Regions from separate parts of the Pseudomonas sp. GW823-FHT06E10 genome, predicted to be linked through region 1. Evidence: predicted binding sites of a transcription regulator. Region 1 holds the regulator's gene; each other region holds the start of a gene.
The links. The regulator sigma-54, encoded in region 1, starts transcription at its own class of promoters, with help from an activator protein. The targets are predictions, from matches to a motif close to ANTGGCATNNANNTTGCTNT.
Positions count from the first base shown of each region.

Region 2: the regulator sigma-54 is predicted to act here: its motif matches at 7,350-7,369, upstream of glnA (type I glutamate--ammonia ligase).
Region 3: the regulator sigma-54 is predicted to act here: its motif matches at 6,342-6,361, upstream of flhA (flagellar biosynthesis protein FlhA).

Region 1 covers NZ_JBXAHJ010000013.1:12,525-22,021, reverse strand. The annotation lists gene pmbA (metalloprotease PmbA) at 1-391, shown strand, start outside; gene AC1Q6Y_RS20345 (FagA protein) at 642-1,037, shown strand; gene AC1Q6Y_RS20340 (class II fumarate hydratase) at 1,030-2,406, shown strand; gene AC1Q6Y_RS20335 (DUF2753 family protein) at 2,434-2,862, shown strand; gene AC1Q6Y_RS20330 (superoxide dismutase) at 2,865-3,476, shown strand; gene AC1Q6Y_RS20325 (ZIP family metal transporter) at 3,508-4,401, shown strand; gene AC1Q6Y_RS20320 (HPr family phosphocarrier protein) at 4,430-4,702, opposite strand; gene rapZ (RNase adapter RapZ) at 4,718-5,575, opposite strand; gene ptsN (PTS IIA-like nitrogen regulatory protein PtsN) at 5,578-6,042, opposite strand; gene hpf (ribosome hibernation-promoting factor, HPF/YfiA family) at 6,055-6,363, opposite strand; gene AC1Q6Y_RS20300 (RNA polymerase factor sigma-54) at 6,438-7,931, opposite strand; gene lptB (LPS export ABC transporter ATP-binding protein) at 8,178-8,903, opposite strand; gene lptA (lipopolysaccharide transport periplasmic protein LptA) at 8,903-9,451, opposite strand; gene lptC (LPS export ABC transporter periplasmic protein LptC) at 9,438-9,497, opposite strand, start outside.
Region 2 covers NZ_JBXAHJ010000005.1:387,600-397,096, reverse strand. The annotation lists gene trmL (tRNA (uridine(34)/cytosine(34)/5-carboxymethylaminomethyluridine(34)-2'-O)-methyltransferase TrmL) at 1-369, opposite strand, end outside; gene AC1Q6Y_RS11400 (hypothetical protein) at 368-808, shown strand; gene ntrC (nitrogen regulation protein NR(I)) at 1,344-2,780, opposite strand; gene glnL (nitrogen regulation protein NR(II)) at 2,777-3,862, opposite strand; gene AC1Q6Y_RS11385 (DUF4124 domain-containing protein) at 4,090-4,710, opposite strand; gene AC1Q6Y_RS11380 (DUF4124 domain-containing protein) at 4,707-5,222, opposite strand; gene AC1Q6Y_RS11375 (cupin domain-containing protein) at 5,248-5,670, opposite strand; gene glnA (type I glutamate--ammonia ligase) at 5,849-7,255, opposite strand; gene thiI (tRNA uracil 4-sulfurtransferase ThiI) at 7,584-9,038, shown strand; gene typA (translational GTPase TypA) at 9,178-9,497, shown strand, end outside.
Region 3 covers NZ_JBXAHJ010000011.1:93,852-103,348, reverse strand. The annotation lists gene AC1Q6Y_RS18690 (protein phosphatase CheZ) at 1-567, opposite strand, end outside; gene AC1Q6Y_RS18685 (chemotaxis response regulator CheY) at 589-960, opposite strand; gene fliA (RNA polymerase sigma factor FliA) at 1,129-1,869, opposite strand; gene fleN (flagellar synthesis regulator FleN) at 1,866-2,696, opposite strand; gene flhF (flagellar biosynthesis GTPase FlhF) at 2,813-4,141, opposite strand; gene flhA (flagellar biosynthesis protein FlhA) at 4,153-6,282, opposite strand; gene AC1Q6Y_RS18660 (RHS repeat-associated core domain-containing protein) at 6,664-7,737, shown strand; gene flhB (flagellar biosynthesis protein FlhB) at 7,759-8,898, opposite strand; gene fliR (flagellar biosynthetic protein FliR) at 8,902-9,497, opposite strand, start outside.

The sequences.
Region 1 (9,497 bases):
GGGCGAGTTGGTGTCTTACATCCTCGGCACCTATTCCGGCCGCAAGCTCGGTATGCCGAGCACGGCCAACGCCGGCGGCGTGCACAACCTGTTCGTCACCCATGGCGACGAAGACCAGGCGGCGTTGCTGCGGCGCATGGGGCGTGGCTTGCTGGTGACTGAATTGATGGGGCAGGGCCTCAACATGGTCACCGGCGATTACTCCCGTGGTGCAGCGGGTTATTGGGTCGAGAACGGTGAAATCCAGTTCGCGGTCCAGGAAGTGACCATCGCCGGCAACATGCGCGACATGTTCAAGCAGATCGTTGCCGTGGGTAATGACCTGGAACTGCGCAGTAACATTCGCACCGGCTCGGTGCTGATCGAGCGGATGACGGTGGCAGGCAGCTAAGCCACGGCCGCTTCACCAAAAGGCGCGCCACCCATTGGGTGGCGCGCCTTTTTTGTTGGCTACAACTCAGATCCCCTGTGGGAGCGAGCTTGCTCGCGATAGCAGCGTGTCAGACGAAATCAATGTTGAAAGTGATGACGCCTTCGCGAGCAGGCTCGCTCCCACAATGGATCTGCTGTGTCGGCACGGACTTGTTTTGGTTCTCATTATCATATAATAATAAATCTCATTACCGAATGAGCCCCGGATCATGAGTTCTGCCTTGCACGAGCAGCCTTATCTCGAAAGCTGGCGCTGGATGAGTCGCCAGATCCGTTGCGCGATGAACCCCGACGAGCCTCGCCTGATCGACCACTACCTGGCCGAAGGCCGGTACCTGGCGTGTTGCACGGCCACCTCGCCGTGGACTGTCGCCGAAACTTCCTTCCGATTGTTGCTCGATACTGCCGCCGATGTCGCGCTGCCGTGGCACTGGCGCACTTACTGTCTCGACCAGGCCTGGCGCCCGCTGCGCGAACTGGAACGCCTCTCGTTGTGCAAATGCCGCCTCAAGCGCTGGCAGAGCTACACCTGGCAACTCGCTACCTGTGAGTTGCAGCCCTCGATTCCTCTCATAGAACTGATGCAAGGATCTCCCGATGAGTAATACCCGTATCGAACGCGACAGTATGGGCGAGCTTCAGGTCCCGGAAGACGCCCTCTACGGCGCACAGACCCAGCGTGCGGTGGATAACTTCCCGATCAGCGGCAAACCGATGCCGGTTCAGTTCATCCGCGCCTTGATCCTGGCCAAGGCAGCGGCCGCCCGCACCAACGTCGAGCTCAAGCAGATCGGCGAAGCCCAGGGCAAAGCCATCGTCGACGCAGCCCAGGGCTTGCTCGAAGGTGATTTCATGCAGCACTTCCCGGTGGATGTGTTCCAGACCGGTTCCGGCACCAGCTCGAACATGAACGCCAACGAAGTGATCGCCACGCTGGCCAGCCGCTTGCTGGGCGAGGCGGTGAACCCCAACGATCACGTCAACTGCGGGCAGAGCAGCAACGACATCATCCCGACCACCATTCACGTCAGCGCAGCACTGGCGCTCCATGAACAACTGCTGCCGGCGCTGACGCATCTGGTGCAGGTCATCGAGCGCAAGGCCGAGCAGGTTCATCACCACGTCAAAACCGGGCGTACGCACCTGATGGACGCCATGCCGGTGCGCATGAGCCAGGTGCTCAACGGTTGGGCGCAGCAGATCAAGGCCAACATCGGCCATCTGCAGGGCTTGCAGCCAAGCCTGCAATCCCTGGCTCAAGGCGGCACGGCGGTGGGCACGGGTGTCAACGCCCACCCCGAGTTCGCGGCGCGTTTCAGCCAGCAGCTAAGCAAATTGACCCGGGTTGAGTTCCAGCCAGGCAAGGACCTGTTCGCGCTGATCGGCTCCCAGGACACTGCCGTTGCCGTCTCCGGACAGCTAAAGGCCACTGCCGTGTCGCTGATGAAAATCGCCAACGATCTGCGCTGGATGAACTCCGGCCCGCTGGCCGGCCTTGGCGAGATCGAACTGCAAGCCTTGCAGCCGGGTTCTTCGATCATGCCGGGCAAGGTCAACCCGGTCATTCCAGAGGCCACCGCGATGGTCGCGGCTCAGGTCATCGGCAACGACAGTGTTATCACCATCGCCGGTCAGTCGGGCAATTTCGAACTGAACGTGATGCTGCCGATCATCGCCCAGAACCTGCTGAGCAGTATCGAGTTGCTGGCCAATTCCAGTCGTCTGCTGGCAGACAAGGCCATCGCCAGCTTCAAGGTCAACGAAGGCCGGATCAAGGAAGCACTGTCACGCAACCCGATTCTGGTTACCGCGCTCAACCCGATCATCGGTTACCAGAAGGCTGCCGAGATTGCCAAGAAGGCCTATCAGCAAGGTCGGCCGGTGATTGACGCCGCGCTGGAACACACCGACCTGACGCGCAGCCAACTGGAAGAATTGCTCAACCCGGAAAAACTCACTGCGGGCGGCGTCTAAGCCCCGTTACCGCTTTGGAGGCGCACCATGGAGCACTGGAAACGCACGATCGAAAGAGCCAATCGCTTTTTCATGCTGGGTGAACTGGTCGATGCCCGCGAGGCGTACCTGCAGGCATTGGCTCTGGCCCAGGTGCTGTTCGAGCGCTGGGCGGATGCCGACGAAGCGGTAGCGGCCTGCGTGATTTCCCATCACAACCTGGCGGACCTGCACTTGCGTCTGAATCAGCCGGAGGAGAGCGCCGAATACTTGTGTGCCATCCACCAACGGCTGCTGCACACCATGCAGGACCCGCGGCTACCTCAAACATTGCGAGAAGCCGCGTTGCGCCAGAGCAGCAAGACCTACGTCGAGCTGCTGAATTTCATCAGTGAGCACGGCGAGTATCCGCGTACACATCGGCTGCTGCACATCGATGTCGCTTCGCCTGCGCCTCATCATCATGGAGTCCATTGAACATGGCTTTTACCTTGCCTGCCTTGCCGTACGCCTACGACGCCCTGGAGCCGCACATCGATGCGCAGACCATGGAGATTCACTACACCAAGCATCACCAGACCTACATCAATAACCTGAACGCGGCTGTTGAAGGCACCGAGTATGCCGAGTGGCCCGTGGAGAAGCTGGTGTCCGCCGTTCAGCAACTGCCGGAAAAACTACGGACGGCGGTGATCAACCAAGGTGGCGGCCACGCCAATCATTCGTTGTTCTGGGAAGTCATGGCGCCCGACGGTGGTGGCGAGCCCGAAGGCGTGCTGGCCAAGGCCATTGATGAACAACTGGGCGGTCTCGATAGCTTCAAGGAAGCCTTTACCAAGGCCGCGTTGACCCGCTTCGGCAGCGGCTGGGCCTGGCTGAGCGTGACCCCGCAAAAGACCTTGGTAGTGGAAAGCAGCGGTAACCAGGACAGCCCGTTGATGAACGGCAATACCCCGATTCTGGGCCTCGACGTCTGGGAGCACGCCTATTACCTGCGTTATCAGAACCGTCGTCCGGAATACATCAGCGCGTTCTACCGCGTGATCAATTGGCCGCAAGTCGCTGCGCGCTATCAGGACGCACTGGTTTAAGTCTTCCATAAAAACAATCCAAGGCTGGACTATGGGCACTGAAACACTGGCGATCGGAAATGGACGGATGTTTCGTTACGCGTTTGGATCGCTGTTACTGCTGGCGGGAATGAGCCTTTTGGTTGCCCATGGGCTGGCATGGCTCGACCTTGAGCCGAAGTTGCTGCGCGCACTGCAGGGCGGTGCGATCTGCGCCTTGGGTACCGCGCTGGGCGCGGTGCCGGTGTTGGTGATTCGGCGGATGCCGCAGAGGCTCAGCGACACTTTGCTTGGCTTTGGCGCTGGCGTGATGCTGGCTGCGACGGCATTTTCGCTGATCGTTCCGGGCATCTCTGCCGCCGAAGGGCTTGGACTGTCACCTTGGGCGTCCAGTGGATTGATCAGCTTCGGCATTATGCTCGGCGCCTTCCTGTTGTTCCTGGTGGATCGGAAGGTCTCTGGCGCCAGCCCGGACATGCTGGTCGGCACGCTGGAACGACCGGTCATTGCTCCGCGGATCTGGCTGTTCGTATTTGCCATCATCGCCCACAACATCCCGGAAGGCATGGCGGTAGGTGTTTCGGCCGGTGGCGCAATGCCTGACGCCGACAGCCTGGCCATGGGCATTGCCTTGCAGGATGTACCGGAAGGGTTGGTCATCGCTTTGGTGCTGGCCGGGGCAGGGATGTCCCGGGGCAAGGCGTTCCTGATCGGTGCGGCGTCAGGTTTGGTAGAACCGGTGTTCGCACTGCTATGCGCGTGGCTGGTGAGCCTGGCCGAACTGCTGCTGCCTTTGGGATTGGCGCTGGCGGCAGGGGCGATGCTGCTGGTGGTGACCCACGAAGTCATTCCCGAGTCGCGCCGCAATGGTCATGACAAGCTTGCCAGTCTCGGGCTGCTGATGGGGTTTTGTTTGATGATGGTGATGGATACGGCCCTCGCTTGATTTGTGGTGAGGGGCTTTTGTGGTTGTATTACTCGCCTTCGTCGAAGAAGTTGTTGATCAACGCCACCAGAGCATCCAGCGCTTCCTGTTCCTGCTCGCCTTCTGTGCTCAAGTGGATCGTGGTGCCTTTGCCGGCGGCCAGCATCATCATCGCCATGATGCTTTTGCCATCGACCATGGACTGTGGTGTACGTCCGGCCCTGATCTGGCACGGGAACTGACCTGCTACCCCAACGAATTTTGCAGAAGCGCGAGCGTGCAGACCCAGTTTATTGATGATTTCGATTTCCAGAGCAGGCATCGCGATGTGAATCCTTTAGCTGAGGTCGCGGTGGCGGACCTGGACGTTCTTCAGGGATTGTTGCAGCGTTTGCCCCAGACGCTCGGTCAGGTAGACGGAACGGTGATGTCCGCCAGTGCAGCCAATGGCAATGGTGACGTAGGCGCGGTTGCTGGCGGCAAAGCGAGGCAGCCACTTTAGCAGGTATGTGGAAATGTCCTGGAACATCTCTTCGACATCCGGCTGAGCCGCCAGGTATTCGGCAACCGGTTGATCGAGCCCGGACTGTTCGCGCAACTCCGGTTTCCAGTAAGGGTTGGGCAGGCAGCGCACATCGAACACCAGGTCGGCGTCCACCGGCATGCCGCGCTTGAAGCCGAAGGATTCCACCAGGAACGCAGTACCGGGTTCCGGTTGATTCAACAGGCGCAGTTTGATGGCATCGCGCAGTTGATACAGGTTCAGGCTGGTAGTGTTGATCTTGAGATCGGCGAGGTCGGCAATCGGCCCGAGCAGGACGCTCTCGACGCTGATGGCTTCGGCCAGCGAGCGGTTGGCGTTGGTCAGGGGGTGACGCCGTCGGGTTTCCGAGAAGCGCTTGAGCAGTGTTTCTTCGTCGGCGTCCAGGTACAGCACATCGCACTGGATGTGGCGGGCACGGACTTCCTCGAGCAGGTCGGGGAAGCGTGACAGGTGGCTGGGCAGGTTGCGCGCGTCAATGGAAACGGCGACCAGCGGCTGCAACATCTCGGTATGAACCAGGGCGCGTTCGGCCAGCTCCGGCAGCAGACCGGCTGGCAGGTTGTCGATGCAGTAGTAGCCGCTGTCCTCAAGAACGTCGAGGGCGGTACTTTTACCTGAGCCGGAACGGCCACTGACGATGATCAAGCGCATGATTACTGACCGTTTTGCTCGTCAAGGACAACCTGATACAGGGCTTCGTTGCTTGCAGCACTACGCAGCTTTTCGCGAACTTCCTTGCGGTCGAGCATGCTGGCGATCTGTCGCAGCAGCTCAAGGTGCGCATCGGTGGCGGCTTCCGGGACCAACAGCACGAACAGCAGGTCAACCGGCGCGCCGTCGATGGCGTCGAAATCGATAGGGGCGTCCAGGTGCATCAATGCACTGATGGGCGAAACACAGCCCTTGAGACGGCAATGTGGAATAGCGATGCCATTGCCAAACCCGGTGGAACCGAGTTTTTCACGGGCGATCAGCGCCTCGAAGACATCTTGCATCTCCAGGGCCGGCACTTCGCGGGCGATAAGATTGGCAATTTGTTCGAGGGCTTTCTTTTTACTGCCTCCCGGCACGTTCACCAGGGAACGGCCGGGGGTCAGGATACTTTCAAGTCGGATCATGGGTTGGGAGTGTTAACGACCGGTTGCGCCCTGGAGGAGGCTCTGGGTCTTTTCCTTATGCTTTTTGAGTTGTTTATCCAGCTTGTCGGTGAGTGCGTCGATCGCGGCATACATATCGGTATGTTCCGCGTTGGCGACCACTTCATTCCCGGGAATATGCAGCGTGGCTTCGATTTTCTGCTTCAGTTTTTCGACGGTCATCGTGACCTGCACATTAGTGATCTTGTCGAAATGTCGCTCCAATCGTTCGAGTTTTTCGCCGATGTAGGTGCGAAGAGGTTCGGTCACTTCCAGTTGGTGTCCACTGATGTTGACTTGCATACAGCTTCTCCTTCGTTGCCAGTGCATAAAGCGGCAGATCAGATGATCTACCACTGGAACGCTGTGGCGTGGCCCTACATCAACCGCTTGCGTTCGCTCGAAGGCGCGATCCCGAGGGATTCGCGGTACTTGGCGACGGTGCGGCGAGCCACCTGAATGCCTTGTGCCTCCAGTAAACCAGCGATCTTGCTGTCACTCAACGGCTTTTTCTGATTTTCCGCTGCAACCAGTTTTTTGATGATCGCCCGGATCGCCGTGGACGAGCATTCGCCGCCTTCGGAGGTGCTTACGTGACTGGAAAAAAAGTACTTCAGTTCATAAATGCCCCGGGGGGTGTGCATGAACTTCTGGGTGGTCACCCGTGAAATCGTCGATTCATGCATGCCGACCGCTTCGGCGATGTCATGCAGGACCAGCGGCTTCATGGCTTCGTCGCCGTACTCCAGAAAGCCGCGCTGATGCTCGACGATCTGGGTGGCAACCTTCATCAGGGTTTCATTGCGGCTTTGCAGGCTCTTGATGAACCAGCGGGCCTCCTGCAACTGATTGCGCATGAAGGTATTGTCGGCGCTGGTGTCGGCGCGGCGCACGAAACCGGCGTACTGGGCATTGACCCGCAGCCGTGGCACCGACTCCTGATTGAGCTCCACCAGCCAGCGCTCGTTGTCCTTGCGCACGATGACGTCAGGAACGACGTACTCGGCTTCGGTGGACTCGATCTGCGAGCCCGGGCGCGGGTTGAGGCTCTGGACCAGCTCGATGACCTGGCGCAGCTCATCTTCCTTGAGCTTCATGCGACGCATCAACTGGCTGTAGTCGCGGCTGCCAAGCAGGTCGATGTAATCGGTGACCAGGCGCTTGGCCTCGGCCAGCCAAGGGGTCTTGGCAGGCAGCTGGCGCAATTGCAGCAGCAGGCATTCGCCCAGGTTGCGGGCGCCGATGCCGGCGGGCTCGAATTGCTGGATGCGGTGCAGGACGGCTTCGATTTCGTCCAGTTCGATGTCCAGTTCCGGGTCGAACGCTTCGAGGATTTCCTCGAGGGTTTCGTCCAGGTAGCCCTGATTGTTGATGCAGTCGATCAGGGTTACGGCGATCAGGCGATCGGTGTCGGACATCGGGGCCAGGTTCAGTTGCCACAGCAAGTGGCTCTGCAGGCTTTCGCCGGCCGAGGTGCGGGTGGTGAAGTCCCACTCGTCATCATCATTGCTGGGCAGGCTGCTGGCGCTGGTCTGGTAAACATCTTCCCACGCGGTGTCGACGGGGAGTTCGTTGGGGATACGCTCGTTCCAGTCACCCTCATCGAGGTTATCAACCGTCGGGGCGCTCTCCTGGTAGGAGGGCTCCTGGATGTCGGTGTTGGGCTTTTGTTCGGCGTTGTCGGCCAGGGGGTCGGAATTGTCGAAGTCGTCGCCTTCTTCCTGGCGTTCGAGCATCGGATTGGACTCCAGGGCCTCCTGGATTTCCTGTTGCAGGTCCAGGGTCGACAATTGGAGCAGGCGGATGGCCTGTTGCAGCTGCGGTGTCATCGTCAGCTGCTGGCCCATTCTCAAGACTAGCGATGGTTTCATGGCAGGGGCTTAACACCTTATTCGCCGGCGCACATGCGCCATCCACTACAGGGCGCCGGGGCGCCAAACTTAAGCAAATTATATGCCTGAAACTAAAGGGTTTGCCTAGAGCGCTGTAACAATAAAAAACTATAAAGCTGTGTTGCAGCGCTGCCCTTGTCGAGGGCTGACCACGCTTGTCGGCACGGAAGCGCTGGTGAGTGGCTGGTCAGGTGCCCGGGCAACTGCCTGGGCACGGCTCAGCGCTTACAGGCGGAACTCATGGCCCAGATACACTTCCTTGACCAGGTCGTTGGCCAGGATGGTCTCTGCGTCGCCTTCGGCAATCAGTTGGCCGTCATTGACGATATAGGCGGTTTCACAGATATCCAGGGTTTCACGAACGTTGTGGTCCGTGATCAGCACGCCAATGCCCTTGGCCTTGAGGTGGTGAATGATCTGCTTGATGTCGCCGACCGAAATCGGGTCCACGCCGGCGAAGGGCTCGTCGAGGAGGATGAATTTCGGGTTGGTGGCCAGGGCGCGGGCGATTTCCACGCGACGGCGCTCACCACCGGACAGGCTCATGCCCAGGTTGTCGCGGATGTGGCTGATGTGGAATTCCTGCAGCAGGCTTTCCAGCTCCTTGCGACGACCGGCCTTGTCGAGTTCCTTGCGGGTCTCGAGGATGGCCATGATGTTGTCGGCCACCGACAGTTTGCGGAAGATCGATGCTTCTTGCGGCAAGTAGCCGATACCAGCCTTTGCGCGGCCGTGCATCGGTTGGTGGCTGACGTCCAGGTCATCGATCAGGACGCGGCCCTGGTCGGCTTGCACCAGGCCGACGATCATGTAGAAGCAGGTGGTCTTGCCGGCGCCGTTCGGGCCAAGCAGGCCGACGATCTGGCCGCTGTCGATGGACAGGCTGACGTCACGCACGACCTGGCGGCTCTTGTAGCTCTTGGCCAGATGCTGAGCTTTCAGAGTTGCCATTACTGGGCCTTTTTCTCGTCGGTTTTCTTCTTCGGCTGGATCACCATGTCGATACGCGGACGCGCCTCGGTGATCTTGCTGCCTGTGGCTCGACCGGCGCTGGCGAGTTTCTTGTCCGTGTCGTAGACAATTTTCTCGCCTTGGGTGACGTTGTTGTCCTTGTCGACAACTTTGGCCTTGTCGATCAGTACGACGCGATTTTGCGAAGCGTGATACTGGATCGTCACGCCCCAACCCTGGACAGGCTTGGTGTCGCCAGCCGTTTGCAATTGCTCGAAGTACGCCAGGTTGCCCACCGAGGTCACTACGTCAATGTCGCCAGCCGGGGTGCGGGTGATGGTAACGGTGTTGCCTGTCACCTTCATCGAGCCTTGGGTGATGATCACGTCACCCTTATAGGTAGCAATACCTTGCTTGTCGTCCAGTTGGGCATCGTCGGCCTGAATACGGATAGGCTGCTGTTGGTCTTCCGGCAGAGCCCAGGCGCTCACGCTTCCCAGTGCTGCGCCCAGACTGAGCAAAATCGGGAGGGTTTTAACGAGCCTCATACTGTCCTCTTACGTTCGATAGCAGGTGTATCCTGCTTTCTTTCAA
Region 2 (9,497 bases), on a different contig from region 1:
CGGCAGGCGCAGGCGTTGCTCGCCGGGCAGGGCATCCAGCACTTCGGCGGGCAAGCCACGGCTTTCCGGGCCGAACAGGAATGCGTCGCCCGGGGCGAAGCTGGCATCGTGGAACGGCCGCGAACCCTTGGTGGTGAAGGCGAACAGTCGTGGATGGCCGAGGCTCTCCAGGCAGCTGGCAAGGTCCGCGTGGCGTTGCAGGGTGGCATACTCGTGGTAATCGAGGCCGGCCCGGCGCAGGCGCTTGTCGTCCATCTCGAAGCCCAGCGGTTCGATCAAATGCAGGTGGCAGCCACTGTTGGCGCACAGCCTGATAACGTTGCCGGTATTCGGCGGAATTTCTGGTTGGAAAAGGATGACGTGAAACATGCACGGCTCCGAAGGCAAAGATGACGCGCATTCTACGCCGCAAGCAGGCGTGCGTTCGAAACTATTCCTGCGGGTAATGGGCTCGCTGGCGATTGTCGGGGTGATGGTCGGGATGATGATCGGTCGCCTGACCACGCCGGACCCCAGTCAGTTGCAGCAGGTGGAAGTGACGAACGACGGGCTGGTGGTGTGGTTCAACAATGAACCCAAGACCCACGGCGAAATTGTGGACGGCAGTGTCGCGCTGCTGTTTGGCGCCGAGGGCAAGGCGCAGAAAGGTCAGCTCAAGCTCGGCGGCAAGGACGTGAACTGGCGGGTACGTTTGAGCGATGGGGGGTTGTTGCTGACACTGGTAGCGGCCCGGCCCCTGCGGGGCGAATGGGTCGGTAGCGAGGTTGATGACCGCTGGCGGCTGGAGATCCATCTCCGGGAGCAATAAAAGAGGGAATCCCCGGCCTGCCTGTACCAAGGTTCCCGAAACGGGAGGCTCGTCGCGAGTGCGGTGTGAGCCTGGTGTAAAGAAGGAACCCCTGACCTGCCTGTATCAAGGGCCCCAAAACGGCTGGGCTCGTCGCGGGTGCGGTGTGAGCCCGATGTAAAGAGGGGAATCCCCGGCCTGCCTGTACCAAGGTCCCCGAAACCGGGTAGGTGAACTGATTCACTTGAAAGGGTTATTGCAGGGGGCGTGCCAGGTTTTAACAATGCGAAACAGAAAATATTTAAAAACGCCGAAAGCCCCGTATTACGGGGCTTTCGTGTTTTTTCGATAGGGGTTCGATTGTGAATGCAGGCAGGGTTTCGGATCGGTTACTGTGCGCGATAGCGGTTCACGGTGCCTTCTGGCGGTGCACTGGGCTTTAAATGTGGGAGCGGGCTTGCTCGCGAAGGCGGTGTATCAGTCAAAATTGAAGTCGACTGACACATCGCATTCGCGAGCAAGCCCGCTCCCACAGGATCGTGTGCTCAGTGATTACTTAGACCTCATCCCCCTCATCTTCATCCCCGCCATCAACCTTCATCCCCAATTCCTTGATCTTGCGAGTCAGGGTGTTGCGTCCCCAACCCAGCAAGACGGCGGCATCGCGGCGGCGACCAGCGGTATGCTTGAGGGCGGTCTCGATCATGATCCGCTCGAAGGCCGGTACGGCGCTGTCGAGCAGGCTTGACTGACCACGGGCCAGCGCCTGGTCGGCCCACTGGCGCAGGGCCTGTTCCCAGTTGGTCACGGGCGCCGAGTCCTGAGGCAGGCTCAGCAGCTCCGGCGGCAGGTCGCCGATGTGCACTTCGCGACCCGAAGCCATCACCGTGATCCAGCGGCAGGTGTTCTCCAGCTGACGCACGTTGCCGGGCCACGGCAAGTTCTTCAGGTATTCCTCGGTTTCGCTTTTCAGCAGCTTCGGCTCGACTGCCAGTTCCTGGGCAGCGCGGCCGAGGAAGTGCTTGGCCAGGGTCGGGATATCTTCGCGGCGATCCGACAGGCGCGGGATATGGATGCGGATCACGTTGAGGCGATGGAACAAGTCCTCACGGAATTTCCCGGCATGCACCAGGGTTTCCAGATTCTGGTGAGTCGCGGCGATGATGCGCACATCGACCTTCACCGGCACGTGACCGCCGACGCGGTAGAACTCGCCGTCGGCCAGTACCCGTAGCAAGCGGGTCTGGGTGTCAGCGGGCATGTCACCGATTTCGTCGAGGAACAGCGTACCGCCGTCGGCTTGCTCGAAACGCCCGCGACGCAGGTTGGCCGCGCCCGTGAACGCGCCTTTCTCGTGGCCGAACAGTTCGGATTCCATCAGGTCTTTGGGGATCGCCGCCATGTTCAGCGCAATGAACGGCGAAGCGGCGCGCGGGCTGTGGCGATGCAGCGCGTGGGCCACCAGTTCTTTACCGGTACCCGATTCACCATTGATCAGCACGGTGATGTTGGAGTGGCTCAAGCGTCCGATGGCGCGAAACACTTCCTGCATCGCCGGCGCTTCGCCGATGATTTCCGGGGTGCGGGTCAGGGTCGGGGCAACTTCCAGGCCTTGTTGTTCCTGAGCGTGCTGGTTGGCGCGCTTGACCAGGGAAACCGCCTCGTCGACATCGAACGGCTTGGGCAGGTACTCGAAGGCGCCGCCCTGATAGGACGCGACAGCGCTGTCCAGATCGGAGTGCGCGGTCATGATGATCACTGGCAGCCGTGGGTGCTGTTCGCGAATCCGCGCCAGAAGCTCCAGACCGCTGGCGCCGGGCATGCGGATGTCGGAAATGATCACGTCCGGCTGCTGGCGCGCCAGACGGCTCATCACGCCATCGGCGCTGTCGAAGCTTTGCGTGGTCATGCCTTCCTGTTGCAAGGCTTTTTCCAGGACCCAACGGATAGAACGGTCGTCATCGACGATCCACACGGTTTCACTACGGCTCATGTCGATGTGGCTCCTTGTTCCAGTGGCAGAAAGATCGAGAAGGTGGTGTGGCCGGGGTGGCTGTCACATTCGATCAGGCCCTGGTGCTGGCTGATGATGTTCTGGGTAATGGCCAGGCCCAACCCGGTACCGTCCGGGCGGCCGCTGACCATGGGGAAGAAAATGGTTTCCTGAAGTTCTGCCGGGATGCCCGGACCGTTGTCGATGATTTCGATCTTGGTCACCAGACGATGGCGCACGTGGCCGATGGTGAACTGGCGCATGGCGCGGGTGCGCAGGCTGATACGCCCCAGGCGCAGTTCGTTCTGGCTGCTGATGGCCTGCATCGCATTGCGCACGATGTTCAGCACGGCCTGAATCATTTGTTCGCGATCGATCAGGACGTCGGGGATGCTTGGATCGTAGTCGCGCACCAAGGTGATGCAACCCTGGCTTTCAGCCTCCACCAGATGGCAGACACGCTCAAGCACTTCATGGACATTGCACATGGCCAGCGACGGCAGTTTGTTGGAGCCGAGCATGCGATCCACCAGGTTACGCAGGCGGTCGGCTTCTTCGATGATGACGTTGGTGTAGTCGCGCAGGCTTTCTTCCGGCAGTTCCCGGGCCAGCAATTGTGCCGCGCCGCGAATCCCGCCCAAGGGGTTCTTGATTTCATGGGCAAGGCCGCGCACCAGCATCTTGCTGGTTTCCTGTTTCGACAGTTGTGCTTCTTCTTTGGTGATCCGCAGCAGGCGGTCACGGGGGTGGACTTCGAGCAGCAGCATCGTGTCGCCGTTGCTCAGAATCGGTGTTACCGCGTAGTCGACGGTCAGGGTCTGGCCGGTGAGGGCGGTGAGCATGGCTTCGCGCTTGGTGAACGGGTGCGCCTGCTCGACGGCCTGGCGCAACGAGTTCAGCGCTTCGGTCGATTCGGTAAACAACTCACTGATGAACTGCCCATGGCTGCGCTGACCGCTGATGGCCAGCAGCATTTCCGCCGCCGGGTTCATGTACTCGAGGCGCAGTTCGGCGTCGAGCAGGATGGTGGCGGTGGTGAGGTTATCGAGTAGCAAACGGTGGAGTGCGTCGCTAATGGTCATCGGGACCTCTTTTAGGGCAGAGCGTGCGTAAAAAAATGCTGATACGGGCAAAATGCAAAAACCAAACCAAGGCTCCGAAAAGAAGCGTTCAGCGCCTGAAACAGGCGTTTGACGCTCGTTTACGTGGCGTTCTGCCAGCTATCGCGGGTACTTTCGAACCAAAATGGGTTGGAGTGTGAGTACGGTGCAAACAATTGCACCAATATAGTGCGCAAGCCTGAACGAGGTTAAAAGAGTCTCAAGAAAGGATTTTTTTCTTCGCCTGGTCTGTCACTGAGCGGGCATTCCGGCCGCTGGCCGTAGTCTTCGAGAGTGCAGGGTTTGATCCTGCGCTTCTGGGCGAGAGACGTGCGCTGCATGTGGAAAGGTTGGTTGGCGGTGCGTTCGACGATGCGCCCCTGTTCGTCGAGGATTTCCACGGACAGGGTATGGCTGCCGCGATCGATGTTGCTAAGCGGGAACACCGGGCTCAGGCCAGGTTCGGCGGTGGGCTGGCCGTCGAGCAGCAACCGGTAGTGGTGACCGGGTTGCAGGGCCGGTTCGTTGGTGGTGCTGACAATGACTTCGCCGGTGTTGCTGCGGATGGTTGCGTCGGGTTCCGGGATCAGGATACGCAGCACCTCATAGTGGAACAGCGCCTGTACTTCAGGACTGCTCTCGGCGATCAACAGTGCTGCGCTGGTGGGGTTGGCCGCTATTCGATTGCTCTTTGTCAGCGGTACACGCCGGGCGTCGCCGGGTTTTGGCTGGTCGGTGAAAACCCGGTTGCCCTGAGCATCGACATACATGAAGACCTCTGCCGAGGCGGGCTGGGCGATCAGGCAGGCGATCAGTAGCCAGGCCTTCAAGGTATGTGCACCCGCTGTACGGTGAATGTCAGCGCAGGGCTCTGCTGCACAACGTTTTCGCCATCGATCACTTGCACGGCGAGGCGGTGTTCGCCGCGATCGATGTTCACCAGTTGCAGGATCGGCACATTGCCTGGCTGGCCGTAGGGCTGACCGTCCAGCAGCAGACGTAACAGGTGGGTGGCTTGCAGGCGCGGTTTGATCAGTACGTTAATCGTGAAGGTGCCATTGTTGGCACGTAACGCTTCTGTGGTGGGCAGGCCGGTGAGTTCCAGTTTTTCGTAGGCTCGGTGGGTCGGCTCGGTGTTATTGCCTGCCAGAGGTTGTGCAGGATCGACGGGCGGTTGACGCTCGATGCTGTTGATCGGTGGCAAATCAACCGCCCGGGCGTCAACGCCATCGGGCGGTTGATTGCTGTAGGCGGTATTGCCGGCGGCATCGGTGTATTTGTAGATTTGGGCCATCACAGGAGAAATGAAGGACAGCAGTAGAAGTAATAAAAGTGGCCGCATTCGGACTCCCTGTGTGAAGCAAAGACTACTCCGCCAATGGAATACCTTCGCTGCCAGCATAGAACACAACAAGTTCTACCGGTTCATCGCCGGTGACTCCGCGATGAGTGATATTGACCATTTCGGCCAGTGCTTCGCCTTGTTTGACGCGACTGGTCTGGCCGCTGTTCCTGTCCTCGATCGTTAGCTCGCCTGAGAGGATGTAGCCCGCGTTGGGAATGGGATGGGTGTGCCAGGGGAGTTTGGTATTTGCAGGTATTGTGAGTTTGAGCACTGTCAGCTCGGGCACGGCATCCGGGTAGCGAATGTAAGGTGTGCCATCCCACGACTTGCTGCTTTGAAGCAGGATTTCCCGTTCGATGTCTGTCGATGGGGAAATTGTGGTGCAGCCTAGAAGGGCGAGGGCGGTGAGAGCGGCCAGTAGCGTCTTGAGTGGGAAAGTTTTCATCATTCCATCCGTTGATTGCAGGTAGAGAACAGCCTACGAGTCATTCAGATGGGTTGATGCCGGACGATGCTGTGTGTGCCCGAAGAGATGTCTAACTTTATTGTCGGAAGTTGCCTACAAAAAAGGCCTCCCGAAGGAGGCCTCTTTTTGTCACGCCGCGTGCCGCGGCGCTACCGGATCAGCAGCTGTAGTACAGCTCGTATTCCAGTGGGTGTACGAAGGTACGTACCTTGATTTCTTCTTCGCTTTTCAGGGCGATGTAAGCGTCGATGAAGTCGTCGCTGAAAACGCCGCCTTTGGTCAGGAACGCACGACCTTTGTCCAGCTCTTCCAGGGCTTCTTTCAGGCTGCCGCAAACTTGTGGGATCTCTTTGGCCTCTTCAGGCGGCAGGTCGTACAGGTTTTTGTCAGCGGCGTCGCCAGGGTGGATCTTGTTCTGGATGCCGTCCAGGCCAGCCATCAACAGTGCGGCGAAGCACAGGTACGGGTTGGCAGCCGGATCCGGGAAGCGTGCTTCGATACGGCGGGCTTTCGGGCTCGACACGTAAGGAATACGGATCGAAGCGGAACGGTTGCGAGCCGAGTAGGCCAGCATCACTGGAGCTTCGAAGCCTGGAACCAGACGCTTGTAGGAGTTGGTCGCCGGGTTGGTGAAGCCGTTCAGGGCCTTACCGTGCTTGATGATGCCGCCGATGAAGTACAGGGCGGTGTCGGACAGGCCGGCATAGCCTTCGCCAGCGAAGGTGTTCTTGCCATCTTTCCAGATGGACATGTGTACGTGCATACCCGAGCCATTGTCGCCGTACAGAGGCTTAGGCATGAAGGTCGCGGTGCGGCCGTAGGCATCGGCAACGTTGTGCACGACGTACTTCAGGGTTTGGGTTTCGTCGGCTTTCTTCACCAGGGTGTTGAACTTGACGCCGATTTCGTTCTGGCCGGCAGTCGCCACTTCGTGGTGGTGAACTTCGACGGTCAGGCCCATTTCTTCCAGTGCGTTGCACATGGAGGTACGGATTTCGTGGTCGTGGTCGAACGGCGGAACCGGGAAATAGCCGCCTTTGACGCCTGGACGGTGGCCTTTGTTGCCGCCTTCGATGTCCTGGTCGGACATCCACGAACCTTGTTCAGAGTAGATCTTGAACATGGAACCGGAAATGTCGGACTTGAACTTCACCTGGTCAAAGATGAAGAACTCTGGCTCCGGACCGGCGTATACGGTGTCACCGATAGCGGTGGCTTTCAGGTGCTCTTCGGCGCGCTTGGCGATCGCACGTGGGTCGCGGTCGTAGCCTTGCATGCTCGAAGGCTCGATGATGTCGCAGACCAGGATCAGGGTCGGTTCTTCGGTGAACGGATCCAGAACAGCGGTGGAGTCGTCCGGCATCAGGATCATGTCGGAGGCTTCGATGCCTTTCCAGCCGGCGATGGAGGAGCCGTCGAACATTTTGCCGACTTCGAAGAAGTCGTCATCCAGCGCATCGCGAGCCGGCATGGTCACGTGGTGCTGAGTGCCTTTGGTGTCCGTGAAGCGCAGATCAATCCACTTGACGTCATGATCTTTGATGAGTTGAACCGACTTCGACATAGTGTCCTCCGGGTGTATTAGGGCTGGTAGTGGATGCCCTTAAATGTTTGTGATGCCGGCGCGAATACTCTGCCAAGGCAACCTGCCTCACAAGGGAGCAAATTGCATGCCAGTGCCCCAGCATGGATTTTTTGCCCCAAAATCACGCTTGAGAGGGCGTTTTGCCCTTTAAAGCAGAAAAGCTCGCCCTGTAATGTGGCGCCATATCCAATAAGTGACCTGTTTTGGTGCATGCAAAACCTTCTGCACATTAACTGGTTAAACCTTGAGCAATTTCCGCTATAATCCGCGCCCCCCTTTTTCGGCAGGCCATGCGCGCGCTGTTTCCATGAAATTAATCGTAAAAGTCTTCCCCGAGATCACCATCAAGAGTCGACCTGTCCGGACGAAATTTATCCGCCAGTTGGCCAAAAACATCCGCGCCGTGCTCCGTGATCTGGACCCGGCCGTGGTGGTGAACGGCGTGTGGGACAATCTCGAGCTGGAAACCCGTGTTACCGACCCGAAAGCCTTGAAAGAGATGGGTGAGCGCCTGACCTGCATGCCGGGCATCGCGCACTTTCTGCAGATCGACGAGTACCCGCTGGGCGACTTCGACGACATCACCGAAAAGTGCAGGCAGCACTACGGCGATGCGCTGGCCGGGAAAATTTTCTCGGTGCGCTGCAAGCGTGCGGGCAAGCACACGTTCAGCTCGATGGACGTCGAAAAATACGTCGGCAGCAAGCTGCGTCGCGAGTGCGGCGCCGCCGGGATCGACCTGAAAGCGCCGGAAATCGAAGTCCGGATCGAAGTTCGCGACCAACGGTTGTTCGTGATCCACAGCCAGCACAACGGCATCGGCGGATATCCGCTGGGCGCGCTGGAGCAGACCCTGGTGCTGATGTCCGGTGGCTTCGACTCCACCGTGGCGGCCTACCAGATCATGCGCCGCGGCCTGATGGCGCATTTCTGCTTCTTCAATCTGGGCGGACGTGCCCACGAACTGGGCGTCATGGAAGTCGCGCATTTCATCTGGAAGAAGTACGGCAGCTCCCAGCGCGTGCTATTTGTCAGTGTGCCGTTCGAAGAAGTGCTGGGCGAAATTCTCGGCAAAGTCGATAACAGTCATATGGGCGTAGTATTGAAGCGTATGATGTTGCGCGCTTCCTCCCAAATTGCCGATCGACTGCACATCGACGCACTGGTCACCGGTGAGGCGATCTCCCAGGTGTCGAGCCAGACGCTGCCGAACCTGTCAGTGATCGACTGCGTGACCGAAAAGCTGGTACTGCGCCCGCTGATCGCCAGTCACAAGCAGGACATTATCGACACGGCAATCGAAATCGGCACCGCCGATTTCGCCCGGCACATGCCGGAATACTGCGGCGTTATCTCGGTCAATCCGAAGACCGCGGCCAAGCGCTATCGCGTCGAGCATGAAGAGAAAGAATTCGATATGGCGGTACTCGAGCGTGCGCTCGAAAACGCCAAGCTGGTGCCGATCGATCGCGTGATCGATGAACTGGGCCAGGACTTGCAGATTGAAGAAGTCAGCGAAGCGCTGGCCGGTCAGATCGTCATCGACATCCGTCACCCGGATGCCGCTGAAGACGACCCGCTGGATCTCGCTGGCATCGAGGTACAAACGATGCCGTTTTATGCAGTGAACGCTCGTTTCAAGGAACTGGACCCTACTCGCCAGTACCTGCTGTATTGCGACAAAGGCGTGATGAGTCGCCTGCATGCCCACCATTTGCTCAGTGAGGGGCATGCCAATGTGCGCGTTTATCGACCGAGCTAAGTGCCCGGGGCTGTTTGCCTGTGGCCTGCGTCACCGGCCCCCCGATGCCACCGTCAAGCTGTAACGGCTTTCACGGACGCTACTGTTAATCGCTGCCAAGACTTGTCAGCACACCGAATCCTCTGATCGAGATACACAAGTGATCGAAAATCTACGCAACATCGCCATCATTGCCCACGTTGACCATGGTAAGACCACCCTGGTAGACAAACTCCTGCGTCAATCCGGCACCCTGGAGCGCAACGAGCTCAACGACGAGCGCGTGATGGACTCCAACGACCAGGAGAAAGAGCGCGGTATTACCATTCTGGCGAAAAACACCGCCATCAACTGGAACGGCTACCACATCAACATCGTGGACACCCCGGGCCACGCCGACTTCGGCGGCGAAGTTGAACGCGTAATGTCGATGGTCGACTCCGTTCTGCTGCTGGTTGACGCTCAAGACGGCCCTATGCC
Region 3 (9,497 bases), on a different contig from region 1:
CAACTGGGTCACACGCTTGATCACCTGGCCTGTGAGGTCCTGGTAATCCTGGGCGAGCAGGATGTCGTTCAGGTTGCCCGACACCGCGCGATTGTCCGTGCCGCTGCGCGTCAGGAACCCGTCGACCCGCCGGGCCAGTTCACGAAACTCTTCGGCGCCGACTTCGCGACGCATGAAGCGCCCCCAGTCCGCGCTCAACACTTTGGCTTCATCGGCCAGGCCATTGACCAGCGGCGTGGCACTTTCCACCAGATCCATGGTGCGGTTGGCCGCAGCCTCGGTCAGCTTGACCACATACCCCAGGCGCTCGGTGGCGTCGGTGATCTGCGACACTTCTTCGGCCTGCGGCATGTGCGGGTCAATCTGGAAATTGACGATCGCGCTATGCAGTTCGCGGGTGAGCTTGCCCACTTCCTGATACAGGCCGCGGTCACGGGTCTGGTTGAGCTCATGGATCAATTGCACCGCGTCGCCGAACTTGCCTTTTTCAAGGCTCTCGACCAATTCGACGGCGTGTTTTTTCAGGGTCGATTCAAAATCGCCCAATGAAGTTTCGTTATTGCCCATAGCTCCCCCGTGGCGCACTCATCAACCGATGCGTTCGAAAATCTTCTCGATTTTTTCTTTCAACGCCTGGGCCGTGAAGGGCTTGACCACATAGCCGTTAACGCCGGCCTGGGCCGCTTCGATGATCTGTTCGCGCTTGGCTTCAGCGGTCACCATCAGCACCGGCAGGTGCTTGAGCTTTTCATCGGCACGCACGTGGCGCAGCAGATCGATACCGGTCATGCCAGGCATGTTCCAGTCCGTTACCAGAAAGTCGATGCTTCCGCTGTTGAGCACCGGGATGGCGGTAGTGCCATCGTCGGCCTCGACGGTGTTGGTGAACCCAAGGTCACGCAGCAGGTTCTTGATGATCCGCCGCATCGTTGAGAAGTCATCAACGATGAGGATTTTCATGTTCTTGTCCAATTCGACCTCCAAGCAGTCTTAAACGCGCCCAGCACCTGGACACGCCATTTCAATCAATCCGGCAAAGCACTCAATGACTGTCTGGAGCACAACAGATCGCGACCGGCGCAGTTCAACACCACACCGGCCTCGTTCGCAGTGTCCCCCACACTGCCTTCAGCGCGCTCGCCACTCCCCCAAACGCCCCCGCAAACGGGCCGCGCACTGGCTGTGTAACTGGCTGACCCGCGATTCGCTGACCCCCAGGACCTCACCGATTTCCTTGAGATTCAACTCTTCGTCGTAGTACAGCGCCAACACCAGTCGCTCACGCTCCGGCAAATTGGCAATCGCATCCGCCAGCGCAGCCTGGAAGCGTTCATCCTCCAGGTCGCGTGACGGCTCGACATGAGCACTCGCGCCATCCTCGTGCAGCCCTTCGTGTTCGCCGTCCTGCAACAGGTCGTCGAAACTGAACAGCCGGCTGCCCAGGGTGTCGTTCAAAATCCCGTAGTAATCGTCGAGACTCAATTGGAGTTCGGCCGCAACTTCGTGATCTTTAGCGTCACGGCCGGTTTTAGCTTCAATCGAGCGAATGGCATCGCTGACCATGCGCGTATTGCGGTGGACCGAACGTGGCGCCCAGTCCCCCTTGCGCACTTCATCGAGCATGGCGCCGCGGATTCGTATGCCCGCGTACGTCTCGAAACTGGCGCCTTTGCCGGCGTCATATTTGGTCGACACTTCAAGCAGGCCAATCATCCCGGCCTGGATCAGGTCTTCGACCTGGACACTGGCCGGTAAACGCGCCAGCAAGTGGTAGGCAATGCGTTTAACCAGCGGCGCGTAACGCTCGATCAGCTCGTACTGCGCATCACGTGCCGACTTCTTGTAGAGGTTGTAGCCGCTGGCTGTCATAGAACAGGTCCTGCTGTCTGCTGCACGAGGCGCTCGACGAAAAACTCCAGGTGCCCGCGCGGGTTGGCAGGCAGCGGCCAGGTATCAACCTTCTGCGCGATGGCCTTGAACGCCAGCGAGCACTTGGAACGCGGGAAGGCCTCGTAGACGGCGCGCTGCTTCTGCACGGCCTTGCGCACGCTTTCGTCGTAAGGCACCGCACCGACGTATTGCAGGGCGACGTCGAGGAAGCGATCCGTGACCTTGGTCAACTTGGCGAACAGGTTGCGTCCTTCCTGCGGGCTCTGGGCCATGTTGGCCAGGACGCGGAAGCGGTTCATGCCGTAGTCGCGATTGAGCAACTTGATCAAGGCGTAGGCATCGGTGATCGAGGTCGGCTCGTCGCACACCACCAGCAGCACTTCCTGGGCTGCGCGGACGAAACTGACTACCGAGTCACCAATGCCCGCAGCGGTGTCGATCACCAGTACGTCGAGGTTATCGCCGATATCACTGAAGGCCTGGATCAGGCCGGCGTGTTGCGCGGGGCTCAGATGCACCATGCTCTGAGTGCCGGATGCGGCCGGAACGATACGGATGCCGCCTGGTCCCTGCAGCAATACATCGCGCAGTTCGCAGCGGCCCTCGATCACGTCGGCCAGGGTACGTTTGGGTGTCAGGCCCAGCAGAACGTCGACGTTCGCCAGTCCCAGGTCGGCGTCCAACAGCATGACGCGCCGGCCAAGTTCGGCCAAAGCCAGGGACAAGTTCACTGACACATTAGTTTTCCCGACGCCACCTTTGCCGCCGGTCACCGCGATCACCTGTACGGGATGCATGCTGCCCATGTTATTTCTTTACCTTGTCTTGCATAGACGGAGGCCACATTACTGGCTGCGCGTTCACAAACGGAACAATGCATGGCAGACCATCGATGTAGGTACAAAAACTGTTCATTATTACCTCAGCCAACCTGCTTGGTCGGGCTGTGGTAGATGTCAGCGAACATGTCAGCCATGGCTTCTTCGCTGGGTTCTTCCTGCATTTGCACGCTCACGGCGCGGCTGACCAATTGATGACGGCGCGGCAGATGCAAATCATCCGGGATCCGCGGGCCATCGGTCAGGTAAGCCACCGGCAGTTCATGGCTGATGGCAAGGCTCAACACCTCACCCAGACTAGCCGTTTCATCCAGTTTAGTCAGAATGCAGCCGGAGAGCCCGCAGCGCTTGTAACTGTGATACGCGGCCGTTAGAACCTGTTTCTGGCTGGTGGTTGCCAGGACCAGATAATTTTTTGATTTGATGCCGCGACCGGCCAGGCTTTCGAGCTGCATGCGCAGCGCCGGATCGCTGGCCTGCAGGCCCGCGGTATCGATCAGCACCACGCGTTTGCGCAGCAACGGCTCCAGGGCCTGCACCAGGGACTGGCCGGGATCGACGTGGGTCACCGACACATTGAGAATGCGCCCCAGGGTCTTGAGCTGTTCCTGGGCGCCGATGCGGAAGCTGTCCATGCTCACCAACGCAATGTTCTGCGCGCCGTACTTGAGCACGTAACGGGCGGCCAGCTTGGCCAGGGTGGTGGTCTTGCCCATGCCGGCAGGGCCGACCATGGCGATCACTCCGCCCTCTTCCAGCGGCTCGACGTCCGGAGTAACGATCATGCGCGCCAGGTGCGCCAGCAACATACGCCAGGCCTGACGAGGCTCTTCGATTTCGGTGATCATTGCCAGCAGGTCGCGCGACAGCGGGCCAGACAGGCCGATGCGTTGCAGGCGACGCCAGAGGTTGGCCTGGTCCGGACGGCTGCCTTGCAGCTGATTCCAGGCCAGGGAGCCGAGTTGTACTTCCATGAGTTCGCGCAGGCTGTTGAGCTCGAAACGCATCGAGTCGAACGCGCGCGGGTCCACGCCACCGGACGCTGGCGCAGCGGCCGGCGCGGGACGACGGGGTTCGGCGTAGGTCGGCTCGATCAGCGGCTCGGCGGCAGTCAACGGCAATCCGGCGAACAGTTGGCGATTGGTTGCATTGTCGCTCTCGCCATCGCCACGCAGGCTCAATTCGGCCTGGGCGGTGACGATCCGCGACTGAGTCTTGCGCAATTCGTCTTCGAGTTCCATGTTCGGAACCCGCGGCGCCAGCGCCGACAACTTGTAATCCAGCGCAGCTGTCAGTTCGACCCCCCCGGCGATCCGGCGGTTGCCAATGATGGCGGCATCAGCGCCCAGCTCATCGCGAACCAGCTTCATGGCCTGACGCATATCGGCGGCGAAAAAACGCTTAACTTGCATAAACCACTACCTCAGCCGTTGGGCCCTACTGTCGCAACGATGGTCACTTGCTTGTTGTCAGGGATTTCCTGGTAAGCCAACACATGCAAACCCGGGACTGCGAGCCGGCCAAATCGCGAGAGCATCGCGCGAACCGGACCGGCCACCAGCAGAATCACCGGCTGACCTTGCATCTCCTGACGCTGCGCCGCGTCGATCAACGAACGTTGCAGCTTCTCAGCCATGCTTGGCTCCAGCAGAACGCCCTCTTCCGAGCCTTGTCCTGCCTTTTGCAGACTATTGAGCAATATCTGTTCCAACCTTGGCTCCAGCGTGATAACTGGCAGCTCCGACTCAGTACCTACAATGCTTTGGACGATTGCGCGGGATACGCCAACCCGCACGGCAGCCACCAGCGCGGCGGTATCTTGACTCTTGGCGGCATTGTTGGCGATCGCCTCGGCAATACTGCGGATATCGCGAACAGGCACTTGTTCGGCCAACAGCGCTTGCAGCACCTTGAGCAACTGCGACAGCGAAACCACACCCGGCACCAGCTCCTCGGCCAGTTTCGGCGAGCTTTTGGCCAGCAATTGCATGAGTTGCTGCACTTCTTCGTGACCGATCAGCTCACTGGAATGCTTGTAGAGTATCTGGTTCAAGTGAGTAGCCACTACTGTACTGGCATCGACCACCGTATAACCGAGGGATTGCGCCTGGGCGCGCTGGCTGATTTCGATCCAGACCGCCTCCAGGCCGAAAGCCGGATCTTTGGCGGTAATGCCGTTGAGCGTGCCGTAGACCTGCCCCGGGTTGATCGCCAGTTCGCGATCCGGGTAAATCTCCGCTTCGGCCAGGATCACTCCCATGAGGGTCAGGCGATAGGCACTCGGCGCCAGGTCGAGGTTGTCGCGGATATGCACCGTGGGCATCAGGAAGCCCAGATCCTGGGACAGCTTCTTGCGCACGCCCTTGATTCGCGCCAGCAACTGGCCGCCCTGGTTGCGGTCCACCAGCGGAATCAGGCGATAACCCACCTCCAGGCCGATCATGTCGATCGGCGTCACGTCATCCCAGCCAAGCTCCTTGGTTTCCTGGGCGCGGGCCGGCGACGGCAGCAACTCCTGCTGGCGCTTGACCTCTTGCAGGGCGTGAACCTTGGCGACGTTCTGCTTCTTCCAGAACAGGTAAGCGCCACCGGCCGCCAGGGCCGCCATGCTCAGGAACGAGAAGTGCGGCATGCCGGGCACCAGGCCCATGACCGCCATCAAACCGGCTGCCACCGCCAGCGCCTTGGGCGAGGCGAACATCTGGCGATTGATTTGCTTGCCCATGTCTTCCGAACCGGACGCACGGGTCACCATGATTGCCGCTGCTGTCGATAACAACAGTGATGGCAATTGCGCCACCAAACCGTCACCGATGGTCAGCAGCGCATACACCTTGCCGGCGTCGCCGAAGGTCATGCCGTGCTGGAAGATACCGACCGCCATGCCGCCGATCAGGTTGATGAACAGGATCAACAGACCGGCGATGGCGTCACCGCGGACGAATTTGCTGGCACCGTCCATGGAACCGTAGAACTCGGCTTCCTGGGCCACTTCCGAACGACGGGCCTTGGCCTGGGCCTGATCGATCAGGCCGGCGTTGAGGTCGGCGTCGATCGCCATTTGCTTGCCGGGCATCGCATCGAGGGTGAAACGCGCGCTCACCTCGGAAATCCGCCCCGCGCCCTTGGTCACCACGACGAAGTTGATGATCATCAAAATCGCAAAGACCACGATACCGACCACGTAGTTACCGCCGATCACCACCTCGCCGAAGGCCTGGATCACCTTGCCGGCGGCGGCATGACCGTCCTGGCCGTGGAGCATCACCACCCGCGTCGAAGCCACGTTCAACGCCAGGCGCAACAACGTCGCCACCAGCAGAATGGTCGGAAACACCGCGAAATCCAGCGGGCGCAGAGCATAGACGCACACCAGCAGCACGACGATGGACAGGGCAATGTTGAAGGTGAAGAACACGTCCAGCAGGAACGGCGGCACCGGCAACATCATCATCGCCAGCATGACCAGCAGCAACAGCGGCACGCCCAGATTGCCGCGACTCAAATCGGCAACGTTTGTGCGAGCAGTGTTGAATAACTGAGAGCGATCCACCGGTTTTCCCCGTTCCTTTAAAGCAAACTTTTGACGCCTGAAGCGAGCGCAGAGCGGCTATTGCAAGAAGCTTTCCAACTTTTGCGTGGAGGGAAATTGAGGTTGTGGAGTAAGCCTGTGCGGCTTCAGAAAAAGGCTAAATTTCAGAACAGCGGAGAACCCAGTGGGAGCGAGCTTGCTCGCGATGACGTCGGCACAACAAACATACTTGCTGGCTGACCCACCGCTATCGCGAGCAAGCTCACTCCCACAGGGATTGCGGCGCTCTGGACTGCCCACCCGCCGCAAAGACCACTGAACCTATCAGTTCTGCTAGTACCCACTTGCGACTTACCGACCGATACTCAATCGCCCTCCCTTTGAGAATCTGGAGCGACCTCCATGGAATCCACACAACCCATCCTGCGTTGCCGCTACAGCTATGACCCTCTGGATCGCCTGATCAGCCAGCTTCAACCGGATGTACCCGCTCACCAGCGTTTTTACTGCAAAAGCCGCTTGGCGACCGAAATTCAGGGCGCGACGAGGCATTCAATTTTTCAAAACGACGACCTTTTATTGGCTCAGCAGCAACGCGAGGGCGACGCACTCGATACCACGTTGCTGGCTACCGACTTGCAACGCTCGGTATTACACACCGTCAACAAGGGCCTCCAACCGCCCCCCATCGCTTACTCCCCTTATGGCCATCGCCCGGCACTCAACGGCTTGCTCAGCCTGCTGGGTTTTAACGGCGAACGGCTGGACCCGGTGACCGGGCATTATTTGTTGGGAAATGGCTATCGGGCGTTTAATCCGCATTTGATGCGGTTTAATAGTCCGGATAATTTAAGCCCATTTGGGAAGGGAGGGCTGAATACCTATGCTTATTGTTTAGGCGATCCAATAAATCGTTACGATCCAAATGGACATTTTTCTATAACAAAATTGTTTCGCACGTTTTTTTCACGCTTTGGAACCAATCCTGTTCGACCCGCCTATAAAAGCGGACCTGAAACGCTATTCACAACAGCTAAAAATGTGAAAACACTTAAACCTGATAACTCTTGGCAAGAATTGACTACCTGGAAATGGAGCGACGATGATTATCGAATTAAAGCCGTGATAGCTGACGAAACAACAATATCAACAAAAACCGAGCATAGCATATGGACAACTACAAAGCGCAACCCCACTCTTCAAGAACTAATCTACTCAACACTAAATCATGAACAAATAAGTCAACTTCCTCCACCGCTCCCTTACCGCATAGATAGGTACGTGGATTTATACAACATGAAAAATGCAGCAGAAAATATAAGACCTGCACTTAGAGCAAATAACCTTTCAGGCAGAAATATTGTTCACGAAAGCCTTAACGTAACAGCCGTAAAAGCAACAGAAGGCGTATTAACCGGAGTTCATCCAGAAAAAGCCCGTTTACTAATCAGGGATGGAATCTATCCAATTTATTAACTCGCACGTGCAGCATCCAATCTAGGAGTCACGCCTCAAATCCGGCGGAATCGGCAAATCATCCTTAAGCGGATCAGGCCGCTTGCCCTTGCCCGCCCGATACTGTCGAATCTGATAAACGTAAGCCAGCACCTGCGCGACCGCCAGGTAGAGACCGCCGGGAATCTCCTGCTCCAGTTCCGTGGAGTAGTAAATCGAGCGCGCCAGCGCCGGAGATTCCAGCAACAGAATCTCGTTGGCCGCAGCGATCTCACGGATCTTCAGGGCCAGGAAGTCGCTACCCTTGGCCAGCAATACCGGCGCATTACCCTTTTCCGGGTCGTACTTGAGCGCCACGGCGTAGTGCGTCGGGTTGGTGATGACCACGTCGGCCTCGGGAATGGCGGCCATCATCCGTCGCTGGGACATCTCGCGCTGCAGCTGACGGATCCGTTGTTTGACCTCCGGTCGCCCTTCCTGGTCCTTGTGTTCATCGCGCACTTCCTGCTTGGTCATCAGCAGCTTCTTGTGGCTTTCCCAGAGCTGCACCGGCACATCCACCGCAGCGATGAGGATCAGCCCGCAGGCCATCCACAAGGTGCTCCAGCCCACGACTTGCAGACTGTGAATAATGGCCATGTCCAAGGGCTCATGGGCGATGCGCAGCAGGTCGTCGATGTCCGACGACAGCACCGCCAGCGCCACGAACAGGATGATGATGAACTTGGCCAGAGCCTTGAGCAGTTCGACCAGCGACTTGGTCGAGAACATGCGCTTGAGGCCGGGACCGGGGTTCAAGCGGCTGAATTTGGGCGCCATGGAACTTGCCGCGAACAGCCAGCCACCCAGGGAAATCGGACCGATGATGGCGGCCAGCACCAACGTGATCATCACTGGCTGGATCGACCACAGGGCAATCTGCCCCGAGCGCATCAGGTAGGTGGCCATGGAGCGCTGATCCAGAATCACCTCCCGCGGCAGCGAGAAGTTGATGCGCATCAGCTCCATCATGTCCTGCGCCATGGCGCCGCCAAAAATCAGCAGCGCCGAGGCACCGACCAGCATGATCGCCAGGGTGTTGAGTTCCTTGGACCGCGCAACCTCACCCTTTTCACGGGAGTCCTGCTTGCGCTTCTCCGTGGGGTCTTCTGTTTTATCCTGACCGCTTTCGCTCTCGGCCATGACTCAGCTCGCCCGCGCCATTTCGCGTAACAACTGCAAGGCCTCGGAGGCCAGCGGTTGATACTGATTGAGAATGTCCGCCAGCCCGACCCAGACAATGAACAGCCCAAGTACCAGGATCAGCGGGAAGCCGACAGAGAAAATATTGAGTTGCGGCGCCGCCCGGGTCATGACGCCAAACGCGATGTTGACCACCAGCAACGCGGTGATCGCCGGCAGTACCAGCAACAGCGCCGCACCGAGCACCCAGCCGAGCTTGCCGGCCAGTTCCCAGTAGTGGTTGACCATCAGGCCGCCCCCCACCGGCAACGTGGTGAAACTCTCGGTGAGGATCTCGAACACCACCAGATGACCGTTCATGGACAGGAACAGCAGCGTCACCAGCATGGTGAAGAACTGCCCGATCACCGCCGTCGATACGCCGTTGGCCGGGTCGATCATGGAGGCGAAGCCCATGCCCATCTGGATGGCGACGATTTGCCCGGCCACCACAAAGGCCTGGAAGAACAGCTGCAAGGAAAAACCCATCACCGCACCGATGAGAATCTGCTCGGCAATCAGCAATAGCCCGCTCAAATCCAGGGCATTGACCGGAGGCA